Regions from separate parts of the Clostridium bornimense genome, predicted to be linked through region 1. Evidence: riboswitches for the same ligand, from Rfam matches in the RefSeq annotation. Region 1 holds a riboswitch; the other holds the start of a gene.
The links. Region 1 has a riboswitch for glycine ahead of CM240_RS13850 (serine hydroxymethyltransferase). Riboswitches for the same ligand answer to the same signal wherever they lie in the genome.
Positions count from the first base shown of each region.

Region 2: linked by a shared signal. The riboswitch ahead of CM240_RS05740 (alanine/glycine:cation symporter family protein) and the one ahead of CM240_RS13850 (serine hydroxymethyltransferase) in region 1 are both predicted to bind glycine.

Region 1 is NZ_HG917869.1:101,900-112,042, forward strand. Features, by position in the region: gene CM240_RS13820 (DUF2292 domain-containing protein) at 1-1,079, shown strand, start outside; gene CM240_RS13825 (4Fe-4S binding protein) at 1,098-1,946, shown strand; gene CM240_RS13830 (bifunctional glycosyltransferase family 2/GtrA family protein) at 2,243-3,331, shown strand; gene CM240_RS13835 (phosphodiester glycosidase family protein) at 3,318-4,244, shown strand; gene CM240_RS13840 (hypothetical protein) at 4,225-4,614, shown strand; gene CM240_RS13845 (GtrA family protein) at 4,732-5,178, shown strand; glycine riboswitch at 5,492-5,575, shown strand; glycine riboswitch at 5,579-5,655, shown strand; gene CM240_RS13850 (serine hydroxymethyltransferase) at 5,745-6,989, shown strand; gene gcvT (glycine cleavage system aminomethyltransferase GcvT) at 7,003-8,094, shown strand; gene gcvH (glycine cleavage system protein GcvH) at 8,134-8,517, shown strand; gene gcvPA (aminomethyl-transferring glycine dehydrogenase subunit GcvPA) at 8,555-9,865, shown strand; gene gcvPB (aminomethyl-transferring glycine dehydrogenase subunit GcvPB) at 9,869-10,143, shown strand, end outside.
Region 2 is NZ_HG917868.1:1,299,293-1,309,435, reverse strand. Features, by position in the region: gene CM240_RS05765 (acyl-CoA dehydrogenase) at 1-1,135, opposite strand, end outside; gene CM240_RS05760 (short-chain-enoyl-CoA hydratase) at 1,154-1,939, opposite strand; gene CM240_RS05755 (redox-sensing transcriptional repressor Rex) at 2,068-2,694, opposite strand; gene abc-f (ribosomal protection-like ABC-F family protein) at 2,858-4,774, shown strand; gene CM240_RS05745 (polysaccharide deacetylase family protein) at 4,788-5,642, shown strand; gene CM240_RS05740 (alanine/glycine:cation symporter family protein) at 5,693-7,072, opposite strand; glycine riboswitch at 7,131-7,229, opposite strand; gene CM240_RS05735 (DHH family phosphoesterase) at 7,509-8,474, shown strand; gene CM240_RS05730 (radical SAM protein) at 8,506-9,402, opposite strand; gene CM240_RS05725 (nitroreductase family protein) at 9,411-9,953, opposite strand.

The sequences.
Region 1 (10,143 bases):
CTGATTTAAGTATTATATTAGTAGATGCAAAGAAAGGTGTTCAAGTTCAAACAAGAAGACATAGTCGTATTTGTTCACTAATGGGAATTAGATACTTTGTATTTGCTATAAATAAAATGGATTTAGTTAATTACGATGAAGAAACTTTCAATAATATAAGGGAAGAAATATATAAGTTAGCAGGAGAATTATCATTAGAAAATGTAAAAATTATTCCTTTATCTGCAACAGAAGGAGATAATTTAACTACTAAATCTTCTAATATGACATGGTATAAGGAAGAGCCACTTTTAACTTATTTAGAAAATGTTGATATCGAAGATGATAATAAGGAAGAAGGATTTTATTTACCAGTACAAAGAGTTTGTAGACCGAACCACACGTTCAGAGGTTTTCAAGGAGAAATTGAAAGTGGAGCTATTGCTGTAGGGGATGAGGTTGTTACATTGCCAAGTAAAGAAAAGGCAGTAGTAAAGACTATATTAAACGGAAGCGAGAATGTAAAAGAAGCTTATAAGGGCCAAGCTGTAACTATACAACTAGACAAGGAAGTTGATATATCAAGAGGTTGTGTAATATCTAAGGGTGCTAATATAAATATCAGCAATTTAATAACAACAAAAATCTTATGGATGGATGATAATAACTTAGTACCAGGAAGAGAGTATTTTATTAAGATAGGTACAAAATTAGTAGTAGCAGAAGTAAAGGACATAATATATAAGATTGATATAAATACTGGGGAACATTTAGATGCTGAAGAATTGGTGAAAAACGAAATAGCTTTATGTGATATTAAGATTTCAGAAAAAATAATAGTAGATGAATTTAAAAATCATAAAACTTTAGGTGAGTTTATTTTAATAGACCGTATTACTAATATGACTTCTGCTTGTGGTGTTATTGAAAAAATTACAGTTGGAGATAACGATGAGGATAAAATACAAACAAACCTTGACAATAAGTTAAAAATTGTTAAAAATCAAATAGAGGACATTAACTCTGGAACTATAACACTTATTGTAGAAAATGGAGAATTGGTAGCCATTGAAAAGAATGAAAAAATAATATTAGACTAGTTTATTGGGGGTAAAGCTATGGCTGTAAATAAGAAAAGACAAGGTGAATTAAAGGCAGTAGGAGCACTATTACAAAATGACAAGGAGCATTTTGCTGTTAGATTTTTAAGTAGAGCGGGAAATTTTACGACAAAAGAAATTGAAGCATTATCAATTATTGCAAATAAATATGGAAGAGGTTATATGGGATTAACCACTAGACTTCAAATGGAGATTCCTTGGATAAAGGATGAAGACATAGAAACTGCCCTTGAAGAAGCTGAAAGTTTAGGACTTAGACATGGTGGAACTGGAAAGAAGATAAGACCATTAGTAGCTTGTAAAGGTACAGTTTGTTTACATGGAAATATTGATACTCAAAAATTATGTAGAGAATTAGAGGACAAGTATTTTGCAAAAGATACATTAGCAAAATTTAAAATAAATGTTGTGGGATGTGCTAATAACTGTGCTAAAGCAAATATTAACGATATAGGTATTATAGGAAGAAATGTACCAGAGTATGTAGAAGAAAAATGTGTTGGCTGTAGTATGTGTACAAAGGTGTGTAGACAAAAAGCATTGACACTAGAAAATAAGAAGATTATTTTTGATAGAGATAAATGTGTAGAGTGTGGAGATTGTATAAGAGAATGTAAAGTTGGTGGATTTATTTCAAAAGAACAAGGAGCAGAAATCTTTGTTGGTGGTAGATTTGGTAGAGAAATGAGAATTGGGAATTCTATAGGAAAAATCGTAAAAGAGGATGAAATTATTGAAACAGTAGATAAAATAATTGCGGCCTATGAAAAGGTGGGTAATCCTGGAGAAAGATTATCTAAGGTTGTAGAACGAGTTGGAGTAGAAGAATTTATAAAGTTAATATAGAAATAAAAAAGGGACTGTTGTCTCTTTTTTTATTATATAATAGCCAAAGGAAAGTAATAAAAATTGATGTATATTGTTCATGTACTTCTTATGTGCAAAAAGAGAGGATTCAATTATTTTGAACCCTCTCTTTTTTAATATAAAAATACACATAGAATACATATAAAAAACACCATAGGTTGATAGAGTGAAGATTATATCTAGTGATATTATGAAGTTAAAATAAGAAAACAATTATAGGTGATTATTTAACGATGATTAGCTATTTGTTATAAAAAGTAAAGGGAGGGTATTGTATGAGTGAAGAATTAAACAAAAGTGAACCGATAATAATTATTCCAGCATATTGCCCTGATGCAAGGCTACTAAAGTTAATAATTGAGATACACAAGCTAAAGAATTTACCTATTGTAGTTATTGATGATGGAAGTGGCAAAAAGTATAAAAAGATATTTTTAGCTGTGGAGGAAGTGCCCAACTGTATCGTTTATTATCATGAAAAAAATCAAGGAAAAGGTAGTGCACTAAAAAATGGCGTTAGACTTGCATCGCAAAGATATCCTAAAAATCTTGGCTATGTTACTGCTGATGCTGATGGACAACATTCTGCTAAGGATATTATAAGGATTGCTAATAGTATTACAGAAAATAAAGAAGAAATATTAATAGGAACAAGGGATTTTTCTTCTGATAATGTGCCATTTAGAAGCAAGTTAGGAAATGCTATTTCTTCTTTAATGTTTTATTTTGTAACAGGAATTAGGTGCAAAGATACACAAACAGGGCTCAGAGGAATAACAAGAAAAAATGAAGAAGAATTTTTATGTTCTGAGGGTACTAGATATGAGTTTGAAATGAATTTTCTTATTAATGTTGCAAAAAAACATATTGGTATAACAGAAGTACCTATTGAAACAATTTATTTAGAAGAAAATAAGTCCTCTCATTATAATGCTATAAAAGATTCTTTCCGCATTTTTACTGGTATATTTAAATTTGCTGGATCATCAATAGTAAGTGCAATAATAGATTTAACAGTGTTTTCTATTCTCACTAGTGGAATGCTATATACATCTTCACTAGGAATTATTGAAGCAACAATAATGGCAAGGATATGTTCTGGGATTATTAATTTTCTACTTAATCAAAGATGGGTATTTAACGGAAATAAAGATACTAGGGAAGCTATAAAATATGGAATGCTTTTTATTATTCAGATGGGGGCTAGTGGATTTATAGTATCTAGATTATCTTCCGAGTTCGTAAATTTGACAGTAACTAAGATAATAGTTGATAGTATATTATTTTTTATTAGCTATTTTATTCAAAAACATTTCATATTTAAAAAAAGAAGTAAGGAGAGAAAAAAAGTTGGAGTTTTTTAAAAAACCATATAGGTGGGCAATAATAGTCACAATTATAATAATATCTTTTTCAACTTTTGTGTTGCTAGACACCTTTGTTATACCTAAATCGAAAGAAACTGTTGAAAGTTATAACAGTGATAGTAATACAACATCAGCTAATAAGAGTGAAAGTGATACAACAAAAGAAACGGAATCTGTGGTTTCAGAGAATAGTTACTCTGATGACAATATTGAAATATCTATTGAAACAGAGAGAAAGGATGAAACAACTTATTATGTTGCGGATATTACAATAAAAGATAAGGCTTTACTAAAAACAGCTTTTGCGGAAAATACTTATGGCAGAAATATTAAGGAAAAAACATCGGAAATTGCAAAAGAGCATAATGCTATTCTTGCTATAAATGGAGATTTTTACGGATTTAGGGATGCTGGTTATGTTTTACGTAATGGAATATCATACAGGGAAACAAAGAGAACTTCTGATAATGATGAAGCTTTGGTAATTGATAACGATGGTAACTTTAAAATTATAAATGAAAATAACACTGATATGGATGAATTAGGTAGTGATATATGGCAAATAATTTCTTTTGGACCAGCATTAATTAAAGATGGGGAAATTGTAGTAGATGCTAATGACGAAGTAGCTAAGTCTATGAATAGTAATCCAAGAACTGCTATAGGACAAGTTGCACCGCTACATTATATTGCTGTTGTATCAGATGGTAGAACTAGTGAAAGTAAAGGATTCTCTCTTGAAGAGTTAGCAGAAGTATTTAAAGAAAAAGGATGCACTGTCGCATATAATTTAGATGGTGGAGGATCTTCATCAATGGTATTTATGGGGGAAGTAATAAATAAGCCTACAACAAATGGTAAGAGAATTGAAGAAAGGGAGGTTAGTGATATTGTTTATATCGGATATTAGAAAGAAGTTTTTAAAAACAATAGTAATTTTTGTAATATCAACTATATTTGCATTTATTTTTAATAAGGTCTATGGCATTTTCGGACATGGAGTTACTTCGCCTTACATGACATATATGTTTCTATATCCTTTAGTAGGAGGCGTTCTTTTCTATGGAATTATTATGTTGTTTATACCAAGTATAGTAAATAAAAAGAAATATAGATTTTTTTATAATATTTATAATTCAGGTATTGCAATATTAACAGTTGGAAGTTTATTAAGAGGAGTAATGGAGATTGCCGGAACATCTTCATTTTATCTGATGGTTTATACTCTTATAGGATGGTTATGTATTATTATATCAATAAGTGTTTTAATAATTGAATAAACAATTACTTTACAAAAAATTTTATAAAAATTTATTTATAATTAGTTAAATATGATGGTATAATATCAAAGTTAGGGTAAGTATATTTTTGACAATTAAATTATAAGGGTGATAAAAGTGGAAGAAAAGATAAACAATGATGAAGATAGTAGTAATATTGGAAAAATTATTAATATAATTAATAGACTTTTTAAATTTGCTGGTTCATCAATAATTAGTGCTGTAGTAGATTTATCTATTTTTACTGTACTTACTAATGAAATTTTATTTAGTATACCGATGAATGTAATGGAGGCAACAATCATATCTAGAATTTTTTCTGGAAGTTTAAATTTTTTCTTAAGTCAAAGATGGGTATTTAATGGAGTTGATAGGGTCTCCGATGTAATAAAATATATATTACTAGTAATTTCTCAAATGTTTTGTAGTGGATTTTTAGTATCTATATTGTCTACAAAATTTATAGATGCGACTTTTATTAAAATATTTGTAGATATTGCTTTATTTTTTCTCAGCTATTTAATTCAGAGGTTTGTTTTTTATAGATATAAGATAAAAAAATAATTTAATTTAAAATAATAATAGCAGTATGGAATGCATCGCAAATGATAGTAAATATATCGATCATTTGTAGGTGCATTTTTATTTGTGTTCCCAAAGGATACAGGTTATTATCACAAAATTTATTGTAAGATTAAATTTGTAATATAGTATCGAAAACAAGGGATATTCTTTAAAAAATAACAAATAGATAATAAATAATTTATTTTATTAAGTTTAATGTAGTGAAAACCTAAAATTATTAATAAATAAATAAAAATCGTTGACGTTAAATAAGGAATTGATTACAATAAATATAAATTCAAAATAAGTTCGGATGAAGAATTTGAGAGAGATTGTAATGTTGATACAACGCCGAAGGGGCTTAAAAACTCTCAGGCAAAGGGATCAAATTTGGACGAAACTCTGGAGAACAATGGCGTACCGACGAAGCAACTTTTTTATATATTAAGAAGGAATCTTTCAGGTTTAAGGACAGAGATAGTTGAAGATATTAAATATATCTTCTGCTATCTCTGTTTTTTTATTTTGAGATAGCAGAAGGTGCAACAGAAAGGGTGAACTTGTATATGATTAATGAAATTATGGAATCGATTTCTAAATGCGATCCAGAGGTTGGGGAAGCTCTAAAAAAAGAGATGAAAAGGCAAAGAAGGAATTTAGAACTAATTGCTTCTGAAAATATTATTTCACCAACTGTAATGATGGCAATGGCAACTGTACCAGCTAATAAATATGCTGAAGGCTATCCAGGAAAGAGATATTATGGTGGATGTGAGGAAATAGATGTAATTGAACAGTTAGCTATTGATAGAACTAAGGAGTTATTTGGATGTGAACATGCGTGTGTACAACCACATTCAGGGGCTAATGCCAATATGGCTGTGTATGCAGCATTCTTAAAACCAGGAGATACTGTATTAGGATTAAATTTAGCTCATGGTGGACATTTAACACATGGAAGTCCAGTTAATCAATCTGGCATTTTATATAATTTTATTCCTTATAATATTGATGAAAATTCTGGTGTTATTGATTATGACAAAGTAAGAGAACTTGCCATAAGACATAAACCTAAGATGATAGTTGCAGGTGCTTCTGCATATCCAAGAGAAATTAAGTTTGATGTATTTCACGATATTGCAAAAGAAGTTGGAGCAATATTATTTGTAGATATGGCACATATTGCAGGTTTAGTTGCTGCAGGATTACATCAAAGTCCAGTACCATATGCAGATATAGTTACAACTACAACACATAAAACATTAAGAGGGCCAAGAGGCGGAATAATAATGTGTAAGGAGAAATATGCAAAGGCAATTAATAAAGCTATCTTCCCAGGAACTCAAGGTGGACCATTAATGCATGTTATAGCAGCAAAAGCAGTTTGTCTTGGAGAGGCATTAAAACCAGAATTTAAAGTATATCAACAACAAGTAATAAAAAATGCTAAAGCTCTTGCAGATGCATTAATTGATGAGGGATTCAATTTAATAAGTGGTGGAACAGATAATCATTTGATGTTAGTTGATTTAAGAAATATGAATATAACAGGTAAGGAACTTCAAAATAGATTAGATGAAGTATATATAACATTAAATAAAAATGCAGTTCCTAATGATCCTGAAAGTCCATTTGTAACTAGTGGTGTTCGTATAGGAACTCCAGCTGTAACAACAAGGGGATTAGTAGAAGAAGATATGAAAGTTATCGCGAAATTAATTAAATTAACTATAACTGATTTTGATACAAAAGCTGATTATATAAGAAGCGAAGTAACAAAAATATGTGATAAGTATCCATTATACCAATAAAGGAGATGAAAATATGGAGTTAAAGACACCATTATACGATACACACGTTAAATATAACGGAAAGATAGTACCATTTGCAGGTTATTTACTTCCTGTTCAATATCAAGCAGGAGTAATATCAGAACATATGGCAGTAAGAACTAAAGCAGGTTTGTTTGATGTATCTCATATGGGTGAGATTATTTGCAAAGGTGAAGATGCTTTAAAGAATTTACAAATGATTCTTACAAATGATTTTACAAATATGGTTGATGGACAAGCTAGATATAGTCCAATGTGTAATGAAAAAGGTGGGACAGTTGATGATTTAATTGTTTATAAATATAAAGATAATATTTATTACATAGTAGTTAATGCAGCTAATAAAGATAAAGATTATAAGTGGATGTTAGATCATCAATTTGGCAATGTAATATTTGAAGATATATCGGACTCTATTTCTCAAATTGCATTACAAGGACCAAAATCTTTTGAAATTTTAAGTAAACTTACTTCAGAAGAAAATATACCTAAAAAATATTATCATTGTATCTTTAATGCAGAAGTAGATGGAATGAAGTGCATAGTTTCTCAAACAGGATATACAGGTGAAGATGGATACGAAATATATCTAAGTAATGAAGATGCACCTAAGATGTGGGATAGTTTAATGTCTGCTGGAGAAGAGTTTGGATTAATTCCATGCGGATTAGGAGCTAGAGATACATTAAGATTAGAAGCAGCCATGCCCCTATATGGACATGAAATGGATGATACAGTAGATCCATTAGAAACTGGACTAGGATTTGCAGTTAAGATGACAAAAGATGATTTTATAGGTAAAAAAGCTATAGAAGCAAAAGGTGATTTTACAAGAAAAAGAGTAGGTCTAAAAGTCTTAAAACGTGGAATAATCAGAGAACATGAAGAAGTTTATGTAGGTGAAAAGCTAATTGGACATACTACTTCAGGAACACACTGTCCTTATTTAGGTTATCCAATAGCTATGGCACTAATTGATATAGATTATACAGAAATAGGCACTAAAGTTGATGTTTTAGTAAGAGGCAGAAAAATAGAAGCAGAAGTTGTTAAATTACCTTTTTATAAAAAGGGAGAAAAATAAGAGAGAAATACTGAGGATGTTAAATTAGGAGGTATTATTATGAAATTATTAGATGATATTAAATATACAAAATCTCATGAATGGGTAAAGTTTATTGATGATGCTACAGCTTTAATAGGATTATCAGATTATGCACAATCTGAATTAGGGGACTTAGTATTTATTAATTTACCTGAAGAAGGAGATTCAGTAGAAGTAGAAACAGCATTTTGTGATGTAGAATCTGTAAAAGCTGTTTCAGATGTTTATTCACCAGTTTCTGGAGAAGTAATTGAGATAAATGAAGAACTTTTAGATAATCCTGCAATGGTAAATGAAAATCCATATGATGCATGGTTTATAAAAGTAGGAAATATAACAGATAAATCAGAATTACTTTCAAAAGATGATTACGTTAAGTTTGTTGAAAGTGAACAAGAGTAATAATCGTAAGTGAAGAACAAAAGCGAGGTGAAACAGTATGGGATCATATGTCTCAACTACTATTAAAGAAGAAAAAGAAATGTTAGATGCAATAGGCGTTAATAGTATAGATGATCTTTTTAAAAACGTTCCTGAAGAAGTGAAAATTAAAGGGGAACTAAATTTACCAGATGGACTTTCTGAAATGGAAGTCAAGAAACTTATGGAGAGTATAGCTAATAAAAATAAGGTTTTTTGTTCAATATTTAGAGGGGCAGGTGCTTATAATCACTATATACCTTCTATAGTAAATAGTGTTACAAGTAAAGAAGAATTTGTCACTGCCTATACTCCATATCAAGCGGAAATAAGTCAAGGAATATTACAATCAATTTTTGAATACCAAACTATGATATGTAATTTAACAGGGATGGACGTATCTAATGCATCTGTATATGATGGTGCAACAGCAGCTGCTGAATCATTAGCAATGTGTAGAGATAGAAAGCATAATAAAGCGTATGTTTCAGCAACAACAAATCCTCAAGTTATAGAAACAATGAAAACATATTGTAGTGGTAGTGGAATGGAACTTGTTATAGTTCCAGAAAAGGATGGAGTAACAGATATAGAATTTCTTAAAAATAATTTAGAAGCTGGAGCTGCATGTTTATATGTACAACAACCTAATTTCTATGGAAATATTGAAGATGCATCAGAATTAGGAGAGTGTATACATAGTGTAGGTGGAAAGTATGTTATGGGTGTTTACCCTATTTCACTCGGGGTAATAAAAACTCCTAGAGAATATGGCGCTGACATTGCAGTTGGTGAAGGTCAACCATTAGGTATGCCATTATCATGTGGAGGTCCATATCTTGGTTTTATGGCTTCCATAGATTCAATGGTGAGAAAATTACCTGGAAGGATAGTTGGAGAAACAACTGATGTAGAAGGTAAAAGAGCTTTTGTATTAACACTACAAGCTAGAGAACAGCATATAAGACGTGAAAAAGCATCAAGTAATATATGTTCAAATGAAGCATTATGTGCATTAACTGCATCAGTTTATTTAGCAGCAATGGGTAGTAAAGGAATTAAAGAAGTTGCATCTCAAAGTATGTCAAAAGCTAAATATATGTCTGAGAAATTAAGTGAAGTTGGACAAAAACTAAAATACGATAAGCCATTCTTCAATGAATTTGTAACAATATCTGAAGCACCGGTACGAAGTGTTTTAAAAGCTTTAGAGGATAACGGAATTTTAGGTGGATATCCTTTATCTGATAATGAAATATTATGGTGTTGTACAGAAATGAACAGTAAAGAAGAAATAGATAAAGTTGTTGAAATACTTAAGGAGGTGTAGGGTATGGAATTAATATTTGAAAAAAGTTGCGAAGGAACTGGTTGTACTCTATTACCTAAATGTGATGTTGATATTTATGAAGTTGGAGATAAGGATAAGAGACAGTTAGAATTAAAATTACCAGAACTTTCAGAAAATGATTTAAGTAGACATTATACAGAATTAGTTAAGAAAACTCATGGTGTAAATGATGGATTTTATCCATTAGGATCTTGTACTATGAAATATAACCCTAAAATAAATGAAGATATGGCTAAGTTGCCTGGATTCACAAAGAT
Region 2 (10,143 bases), on a different replicon from region 1:
TAAAAATGCTTCCAGCGATAACCATTTGTTGTACTTGAGAAGTACCTTCATAAATTTCAGTTATCTTAGCATCTCTCATCATTCTTTCAACTGGATACTCTTTTGTATATCCATATCCACCAAACATTTGAACAGCTTTTGTTGTTACATCCATAGCTACATTTGCAGCTAAAAGCTTAGCTCTTGCAGCATCAACTGTATATGGAAGTCCTTGGTCTTTTTTCCATGCTGCTAAGTATACTAAATGTCTAGCTGATTCAATAGCTACATCCATATCAGCCATCATCCATTGTAATCCTTGGAATTTATCTAAGCTCCTACCAAATTGCTTTCTTTCCTTCATATAAGCCTTTGCTTCATTAAATGCTCCTTCTGCAATTCCTAAAGCTTGAGCAGCAATACCAATTCTTCCTCCATCAAGAGTCTTCATTGCTATTCCAAATCCCTTACCTTCTTGTCCAACTAAATTTTCCTTTGGAACTATACAATCTTCAAAAATAAGTTCAGTAGTTGATGATGCTCTTATACCTAATTTATTTTCAACTTTTCCTATAGAAAAACCTTTGAATCCTTTTTCTATTATAAATGCAGATATTCCCTTAGTTCCTTTGCTCTTATCAGTCATAGCAAATACAACAAAAGTATCAGCAACTCCACCATTTGTTATAAATATTTTTGATCCATTTAAAACATAATGATCTCCTTCTAATACAGCTGTAGTTTGTTGACCTGCCGCATCAGTTCCAGCATTTGGCTCTGTTAATCCAAAAGCACCAATTTTTCTTCCGGAAGCTAAATCTGGTAAGTACTTAGCTTTTTGATCTTTATTTCCGTGTTGATTGATTAATGATGCACATAATGAAGTATGAGCTGACAAAATAACCCCTGTTGTACCACATACTTTTGATAATTCTTCAACAGCTATAATATAAGATAATGTATCTCCACCTGCTCCTTCATAATCTGTAGCAAACGGAATTCCCATCATATTTAATTTAGCCATTTTTTCTACAGTTTCCATAGGGAATCTTTCTGTTTCATCTATTTCCGCTGCTAATGGTTTTACTTCATTTTCAGCAAATTCCCTTACCATCTTTTGAATGAACTTTTGTTCCTTTGTCAATGCGAAATCCATATTGTCCCTTACCCCCTATTATTTATTTTTAAATCTATCTAATTTTCTTTTTTCTACAAATGCTGTCATTGCATCAGTTTGATCTTCTGTTGAGAAACATTCACCAAATGCTTCTGATTCAAAAGCTAATGCTGTATCTATATCTACTTGCATACCTCTATTAATAGCTTCTTTACATAACTTAACCGCTATTGGTGCATTACTAGCTATTGTCTTAGCTAAAGCTTTTGCATTATTAAGTAATTCTTCTGGCTCATGAATAGAATTTACAAGACCTATTCTTAATGCTTCATCTGCTTTTATTACTTTTGCAGTATATACTAGCTCTTTAGCCATCCCCATACCAACTAATCTAGATAATCTTTGAGTTCCACCAAATCCTGGTGTAATACCTAACCCAACTTCTGGTTGCCCAAATTTAGCTTTATTTGATGCGATTCTTATATCACATGCCATTGAAAGTTCACAACCACCGCCTAACGCAAAACCATTTACTGCTGCAATAACAGGTTTTGATAATGTTTCGATTTTTCTAAATACATTATTCCCAAGTTTCCCAAAATTTCTTCCTTGAAGAACTGTCATATCTTTCATCTCAGATATGTCTGCTCCAGCAACAAATGCTTTTTCACCTGCTCCTGTTAAAACAACGGCTAAAACATCATCATCATTTTCTATAGTTGTAAACACTAAGTCTAATTCTTTTAATGTTTCACTATTTAATGCATTTAATGCCTTAGGTCTATTGATAGTTACAACAGCAATATTATCCTCTTTCTCAAGGATTACATTCTTTAACTCCATGACTAATCCTCCTACTTAAAATTTGTTAAACAAATAACAAATATAATTAAAAAAATTTACCCCCAAAGTATATATAATACTTACATATTATATTATATCTTCCAATGATATAGATTTCAATACAATTTTTATCTCCTGTTCATAAGATAAGATATTGTTAATAAACTTTCACTTAAATGTACATTTTCTACAATTATGTTTTCAGGAACCACTAAATCTACAGGAGCGAAATTCCATAAACCTTGAACTCCACCATCGATTAATACATTAGTAATTCTCTGAGCACTATTTTTAGGTACACATAAAATTGCTATATCCACTTTTGATTCTTTTAAAAATTTATCTAAATAATCAGTATCCATTATTTCTATATCTCTAATTTTTAGCCCGATTAATTTAGGATTAATATCAAAAATCCCCGTTAACTTAAATCCTAATTTATCAAAATTCATATAATTGGCCACAGCCTGACCAATATTACCAGCTCCGATAATTATAGTGCTATATTCTCTATTTAATCCTAAAATTTCACATATTTTATTATATAGATCCTTTACATTATATCCATATCCTTGTTGACCAAAATCTCCAAAACAGTTTAAATCTTGTCTTATCTGCGATGCAGTAAAACCAATTTTTTCCGAAAGCTCCTTAGAAGAGATTCTATCAACATCATTCACCATCAATTCTTTTAAATATCTTTGATATTTTGGCAATCTCCTCACTACTGCCATAGAAATCTTTTTTTTATCCATGTTTTCACTCCCTATATTAAATGACTTATATAAATCACTAGATTGTTAAATAATTATCTACATCTTTTAATTATACAATTTTAAAATATAAATTTATACTATAATTTAAAAACATCTACAAAAAAACTCTTTATAATAGTACAATATCTTAGAGGTGATTATTTTGTTTGTCATTAGTTGTAAAGACATCCATAAAAGCTATGGAATAAATGTAATACTAGAAAATATAACTTTTTCCTTAAATGAAGGGGAAAAATTAGGATTAATAGGTGCCAATGGTGCTGGTAAATCTACTTTGTTTAAAATAATCTCTGGTGAATTGTCCTATGATTCCGGTGAATGTTTTATAGATAAAAATAAAAAAGTGGGATATCTATCTCAACATCTCTCGTTACATAGTGATAATACTATTTACAGTGAATTGCTTTCTGTCTTCGATGAATTGCTATCAATAGAAAAGCAACTACTTGATTTGGAAGAAAAATTAAAAGAACCTTATGATGAAAGTAATTCAGATTATCATGATAAACTTATTAGCAAATTTACCACACTTACTGAACTATATTCAATAAAAGGTGGATATACTTATAAAGGTGATATATCAAAAGTACTTAAAGGGCTTGGCTTTAATGAAGCTGATTTTAATAAAAATATATCTATATTAAGTGGAGGACAAAAAACTCGTGTAGCTCTTTGTAAATTATTATTAACAAATCCAGATATCCTTCTTTTAGATGAACCTACAAATCATTTAGATTTAGATGCTATTAATTGGCTTGAAAATTATTTAAAAGATTATAAAGGTACTCTTATTATAATTTCTCATGATAGATATTTCTTAGATGCTATAACAAATAAAACTATGGAAGTATTCAATGGTACCTGTAGAATATATAATGGAAATTATACAAACTCTTTAGAAGAAAAGAAAAAAGCATATGAAGCTGATTTAAAGGCGTATAATCTTCAACAAGAAGAAATAAAAAGGCAAGAAGAAATTATTAAAAAATATAGATCTTTTAATAGGGAAAAATCTATTAAAGCTGCAGAAAGTAGACAAAAATCTTTAGATAAAATTGAACGTATAAAGGCACCTGTTAAAGAAGGACCTTCTGCTAGAATTACTTTCTTAACCTCTGTTAAAAGTGGTAACGATGTTCTTCATGTTGAAAATCTTAGTAAGAAATTTGAAACTAAAAATTTATTTTCTAATATCAGTTTTGAGATAAAAAAAGGATATAAAACTGCAATTATCGGTGAAAATGGTCGTGGTAAAACTACCCTATTTAACATAATAAGAGGTGTAATACCTAAAGACTCTGGAATTGCTGTATTAGGTAAAAATGTTAATATTGGATATTATGATCAAGAGCAAAAGAACTTATGCTTAGATAAGACTATTATTGATGAGGTTTGGGATGATTTTCCTGAACTTACTACTACAGAAATTCGTAGTGCCCTAGCTGCATTTTTATTTAGAGGCGATGATGTTTTTAAAGAGATAAAATATCTTAGTGGAGGAGAAAAATGTAGAATTAATCTATTAAAACTTATGCTATCTCAAAGCAATTTTTTATTATTAGATGAGCCTACTAATCACTTAGATATTCCTTCTAGAGAAGCTCTAGAAGATGCCATTTTAGGATATGATGGCACTATATTGGTAATTTCTCATGACAGATATTTCTTAAATAAAGTCGTTGATAGAATTTATGAATTAGAAGAATTTCAAATGAAAGAATATCTGGGGAATTATTCATACTATATAGAAAAGAAAACAAATCCAACGAGATTTGAACTAGAAGATACTTTTGATGGAAAAACTAAAACAAAAATAATAGCTGAAAAGAAAAAGAAACGTGAAGAAGAAAGAGCTCAGCGAGAAAAAAAGAAAACATTAAAAAAGATTGAAGAAGAAATATCTAATGTTGAAGATATTTTAAAGACCCTAAACGAGCAATTATGCTTAGAAGAAATTTACAGCAACCCAGAAAAATCTATTGAAGTAAATAATGAAATTAAACTTAATGAAGAAAAATTAGAATCTTTATATTCTAGTTGGGAAGAATTATCTTTATAAATTTGGGGGTTTTATGAAAAAATATATTTTTATTATCTCAACTGTAATTTCATTAATACTTTGTATATTGCTTTCTACTTCATATATAAAGTATTCAAATTTAGATTCAAAATTATCTTATGATAACTTGAATGTTAATAATATAGTATCTTCAAGGATTGAATTAAAAAAATCTTTGAATTATGTATCTAAGCCTATTTCTGATACTTTTATACCTATTTTAATGTATCACTCAATTTCAGATAGAGATCCATCTAATACATTATTAGTATCTCCTTCTGAATTTGAAAGTGAAATGGCTTGGCTTCACGACAATGGTTTTACTTCATTATCTTTAGATGAATTGTATTATTCATTAACTACTGGTAATGTTCCTGCAAAACCTGTAGTAATTACTTTTGATGATGGATATGATGATAATTATATTAACGCATATCCAATTTTACAGAAATATGGACTAATAGGCAATTTCTTTGTTATCACTGATTATATCGGTACAAAACCTGGATTTATGAATATTGATATGTTGAAAGAAATGTATTCTAATGGAATGATAATCGAAAGCCACACTTCAAATCATCAAGAACTAAAAAATATTAGTGATGATGCTAAAATATCATCTATAAAAAATGCTCAAAACTTTCTTAAAGAAAATTTAAATATAGATAGTAAATTTATTTGCTATCCAGTTGGTAGATATGATGAATCTACTAAAAATATTGTATCTTCTTTAGGGATTAAATTAGCAGTAACAACTGAACCAGGTTTGGCTAATATAAGTCAAGGATTAACTTCATTAAAAAGAGTTAGGATATCTCCAATGTCTTTAGAATCCTTTAAAAGTAATTTTCAAACTTTCATAAATTAATAAAAAGAGCTATTGTAAAACAACAATCTATGTTCTACAATAGCCTTAATTTATTCTATATTAACCTTCTCTTCCTTTATATCTTCAAAATATTTCTTTGTTTCATAAGCAACTACTCCACTCAAGCCTATTAACGCTATTAAATTTGGTATAGCCATTAATCCATTTACTATATCTGCCATTATAAATATTAAATTTAGTGGTAAAAATGCACCTATCGCTACTAATGCTATATAAATATATCTATATGGCTTAATTCCATTTATCCCAAAAATATATTCTGTACATCTTTCTCCATAATAATTCCATCCTAAAATAGTTGTGAAAGCAAAGAAAATTAATCCAATATTAACAATATATTTTCCTATATATGATATCGGTATTCCTATCATAAATGCTTCTGTAGTTAATTCTGCTCCTTCTAATGCACCATTACTCCACACATTTGTAACTACTAATGCTAGTCCAGTCATTGTACAAATTATTATTGTATCAAAAAAGGTACCGGTCATAGTTATCAATCCTTGCTTTACTGGTGAATTCGTCTTTGCAGCTGCTGCAGCAATTGGTGCACTTCCAAGACCTGCTTCATTTGAAAAAACTCCTCTTCCTACACCTCTTTGCATTGCAATAGCAACTGTTATTCCTGCACCTCCACCTAAAGCTGCCTTAGGATTAAATGCACTAGTTATTATAAGCGATATGGCATGTGGAATCTCTTTAATGTTACATATTAATAAAAGAATTACTCCTAATATATAGAATATAGCCATAAATGGCACAGCACTTTCTGCTACCTTAGATATCCTTTTTACTCCACCTAATATAACAATTGCAACAAGAATAGTTATAATAGTAGCTGTTATTACTAATGGTACATTAAACAATATTTTTGTTGAATTGGATATAGCATTTACCTGTGCAAATGTACCAATCCCAAAAAATGCAACACCAATTCCAAAAAGTGCAAAAATCTTTCCTAACCACTTTAGTCCTAATCCTTTTTCTATATAATACATAGGACCACCAGACATTTCTCCATTTTTATCTACTACTCTATACTTTATGGCTAAAACTCCCTCTGCGTATTTTGTAGCCATTCCAAAAAAAGCTGCAATCCACATCCAAAATAATGCTCCTGGTCCTCCATATTGTATTGCTGTAGCTACTCCTACAATATTACCGGTACCAATAGTAGCAGATAAAGCTGTACATAAAGCTGCAAATGAAGATATATCTCCTTTGGCTTTATCATCTGTTTTCTCTTCATCTTTTCCAAAAACATATTTTAATGCTAATGGCAATTTGAACACCTGAAGTAAATTTAACCTTATAGTCAAATATACTCCTGTTCCTACTAATAGTATGAGTAACGGTGGCCCCCATACTATATTGTTAATTTTTTCAAAGACTTCTGTTAGTATCTCCATAAATTTTCCTCCTCAACGTATCTTTTGAGAAGATTGGAGTTTATTATATTCTTTTTTACTCCTCTCCCCTGTCCTTTTACCTGAGAGTTTCGATAGTTTAATCTATCTTGCTCCTTCGGTGCTCATTCTATCAATGAGTCTCTCCAAGGGCTCGTCCAATTACGGTCCATATCTTAACGATGCCTGAAAGTTTTTTCATCTTCGGCGGACTAACCCTCTCCCGCAATCTTCATCCGAACACTTTTTATTTCTTGTAAATTATATTATTATTTCTTATTCAAAACAAGCATTTATATATAATTACTTTCAATATATTTCTTCATATTTAATATCTATTATTTCTCATTTATTATCTTATTATTTCATTATTACTTTATCTTTTTAATTGTATTATTTTTTGTTATAATTGTAATATATTTAAGGGGGTATATTTTCTATGCTTAAGCTTTCGACATTGCTAAAATTTAATAATATTATTATTCAGTGCCATGATAACCCAGATGCTGATACTATAGCCTCCGGTTACGGATTATATTGTTACTTCAAATCACACAATAAATCTGTAAAATTAATTTATTCTGGAAATATTATTACGAAACCTAATATTATACTTATGATAGATTTATTAAAAATACCTATAGAGCATGTTACTACTTTAAAAAATCCTGATCTTCTAATAACAGTTGATTGTCAATATGCTCAATCAAATGTTACAAAATTTCCTGGAGAGAATATTTGTATTTTTGATCATCATATAACTAATAATACTACTTCAGATTTTAATTGTATTCATCCTAATTTAGCAAGCTGTTCCACTCTTATATGGATGCTTCTAAATAAAGAAAATTTTTCTCTAAACAATAATATTTCTTTATCTACAGCTCTGTATTACGGATTATTAACTGACTCTAATAACTTTTCAGAGCTATATAATGAAAATGATAGAACTATGAAAGATTCTCTCACTTTTGATATTTATATTATAAAGCAACTTATTAATTCAAATTTGTCATTAAATGATTTGACAACTGCAGGGTTGGCTTTACTAAACTGCAAAATGAATAAAAAGAATAGATTTGCTACTTTTAAATCGGATCCTTGTGACCCAAATATACTAGGATTTATAAGCGATTTAGCAATCCAAGTTGATACCATTGATACTTGTATCGTTTATTATGAAAATAAAGATGGTATTAAATTTTCTATAAGAAGTTGCAATAATAAACTAAAAGCTACTGAATTAGCTGAATTTATCTCTAAAAATTATGGTTCTAGCGGCGGACATAATCATAAAGCTGGAGGCTTTATCAGTGCTGAATCTTTCTATAAAATACATAAATCTATTAATATATCTAATTATATGATTAATAAAACAGAAGAATTTTTTCTTCATATTAATTAACATAGAAGGAGTATAAGAACAATATTTGTTCCTATACTCCTTCTCCATTAAATTCTGGTATATAACTTTCTATATTAGTTCCTTCATCTTGTATAAAAGCATTTGTTATTCCTAATTTTATAGCGTAATTTATAAGACTATCATAATGTCTGTTATCTAAATATCTATTTATTTCATCATATTTACTAGCATTATTTAATGGAATATATTGATTCATTATACTGATATATATTTTATCTCCATATTGCTTATATAAATAATCTATTATTTTCTTAGAATCAAACAATAGTCCTGGTAACATTAAGTGCCTCACTATAACACCCTTTTGCAATATATTATTTTCATCAAATGTTGGATTTCCTACTTGTGATACCATTTCTTCAATAGCCTTTGTTGCAAAAATACTATATTCTTTTGCATTAGAATATCTAATAGAAAATTTGTTATTTAAATACTTAAAGTCAGGTATGTATATATCAATGTAACCATCTAGCAGTTTTAAAGTTTCTATCTTTTCATATCCACTTGTATTATATACTATAGGAATATTTAGCCCTTTGTTCTTAGCGATATCCAATGCAGATATTATTTGAGGAACATATTGTGTTGCAGTTACAAGATTTATATTATGTGCACCTTTCTCTTGTAACTCTAAAAATATCTCACTAAGTCTTAATATAGATACTTCCTTTCCAACGCCTTCTTGACTTATAAGATGGTTCTGACAAAATACACATCCAAGAGTACAATTAGAAAAAAATACTGCTCCTGACCCATTAGTTCCTGATATGCACGGCTCTTCCCACCTATGAAGTGCAGCTCTAGAAATCTTGATATCTCTTCCAGACTTGCAAAACCCAACCTTTCCTTCAAGTCTATTTATACCACATTCTCTTGGGCATAGCTTGCAACTCTCTAATAAAATCATTTTATTCATTAATATTCATTAACTCCCATTATATCATTTATATTCTTTCTCACTTTTTTCCTTGGTTTTTCATCACCACTATAACCAATAGAAATTATTAGATCTACCTCTTTATCTTTTGGTATATTTAAAATTTTTCTAATCCCTTTTTCCTTAAACCATCCAATTATACAAGTACCTAATCCTATATACGTTGCATAAAGACATATATTCTCTATCGCCATCCCCATGTCAAGAGATGTAAAATCTTTTTTCTTTACTATTTCTCCTATTTTAGATGTAAGATTTCTCTTTTCTCTTACAGCTATAATGAATGCTGGTGCTTGTAATGCAAATTTATTCATTCCAATAACTGGATCATAAATGCATTTACTTAATTCCTTTACCTTAGAATCTTCATCAACAATTATAAACTTCCATGGCTGTGCATTACAAGCAGATGGTGCAACTCTACCTGCTTCTATACACTCTATAATTTTTTCTCTTTCCACCTTTTTATCTATATAATTTCTAGTACTTTCTCTTTTTAATAATAATTCTTTAAAATCCATATTTATCTCCTAATTATTTCACTTCATTATATATCTTATAATTCTTTATATAACATTATAACAAATATATGAATAGTAAAGAAATACTGCCGATGGAGAATTCAAATAAATTCTTCATCGGCAGTATTTTTCTATATATTTTATCAATAATCAATTTAACTTTCCAAAGTATAAAATAGTGTTTTTATAA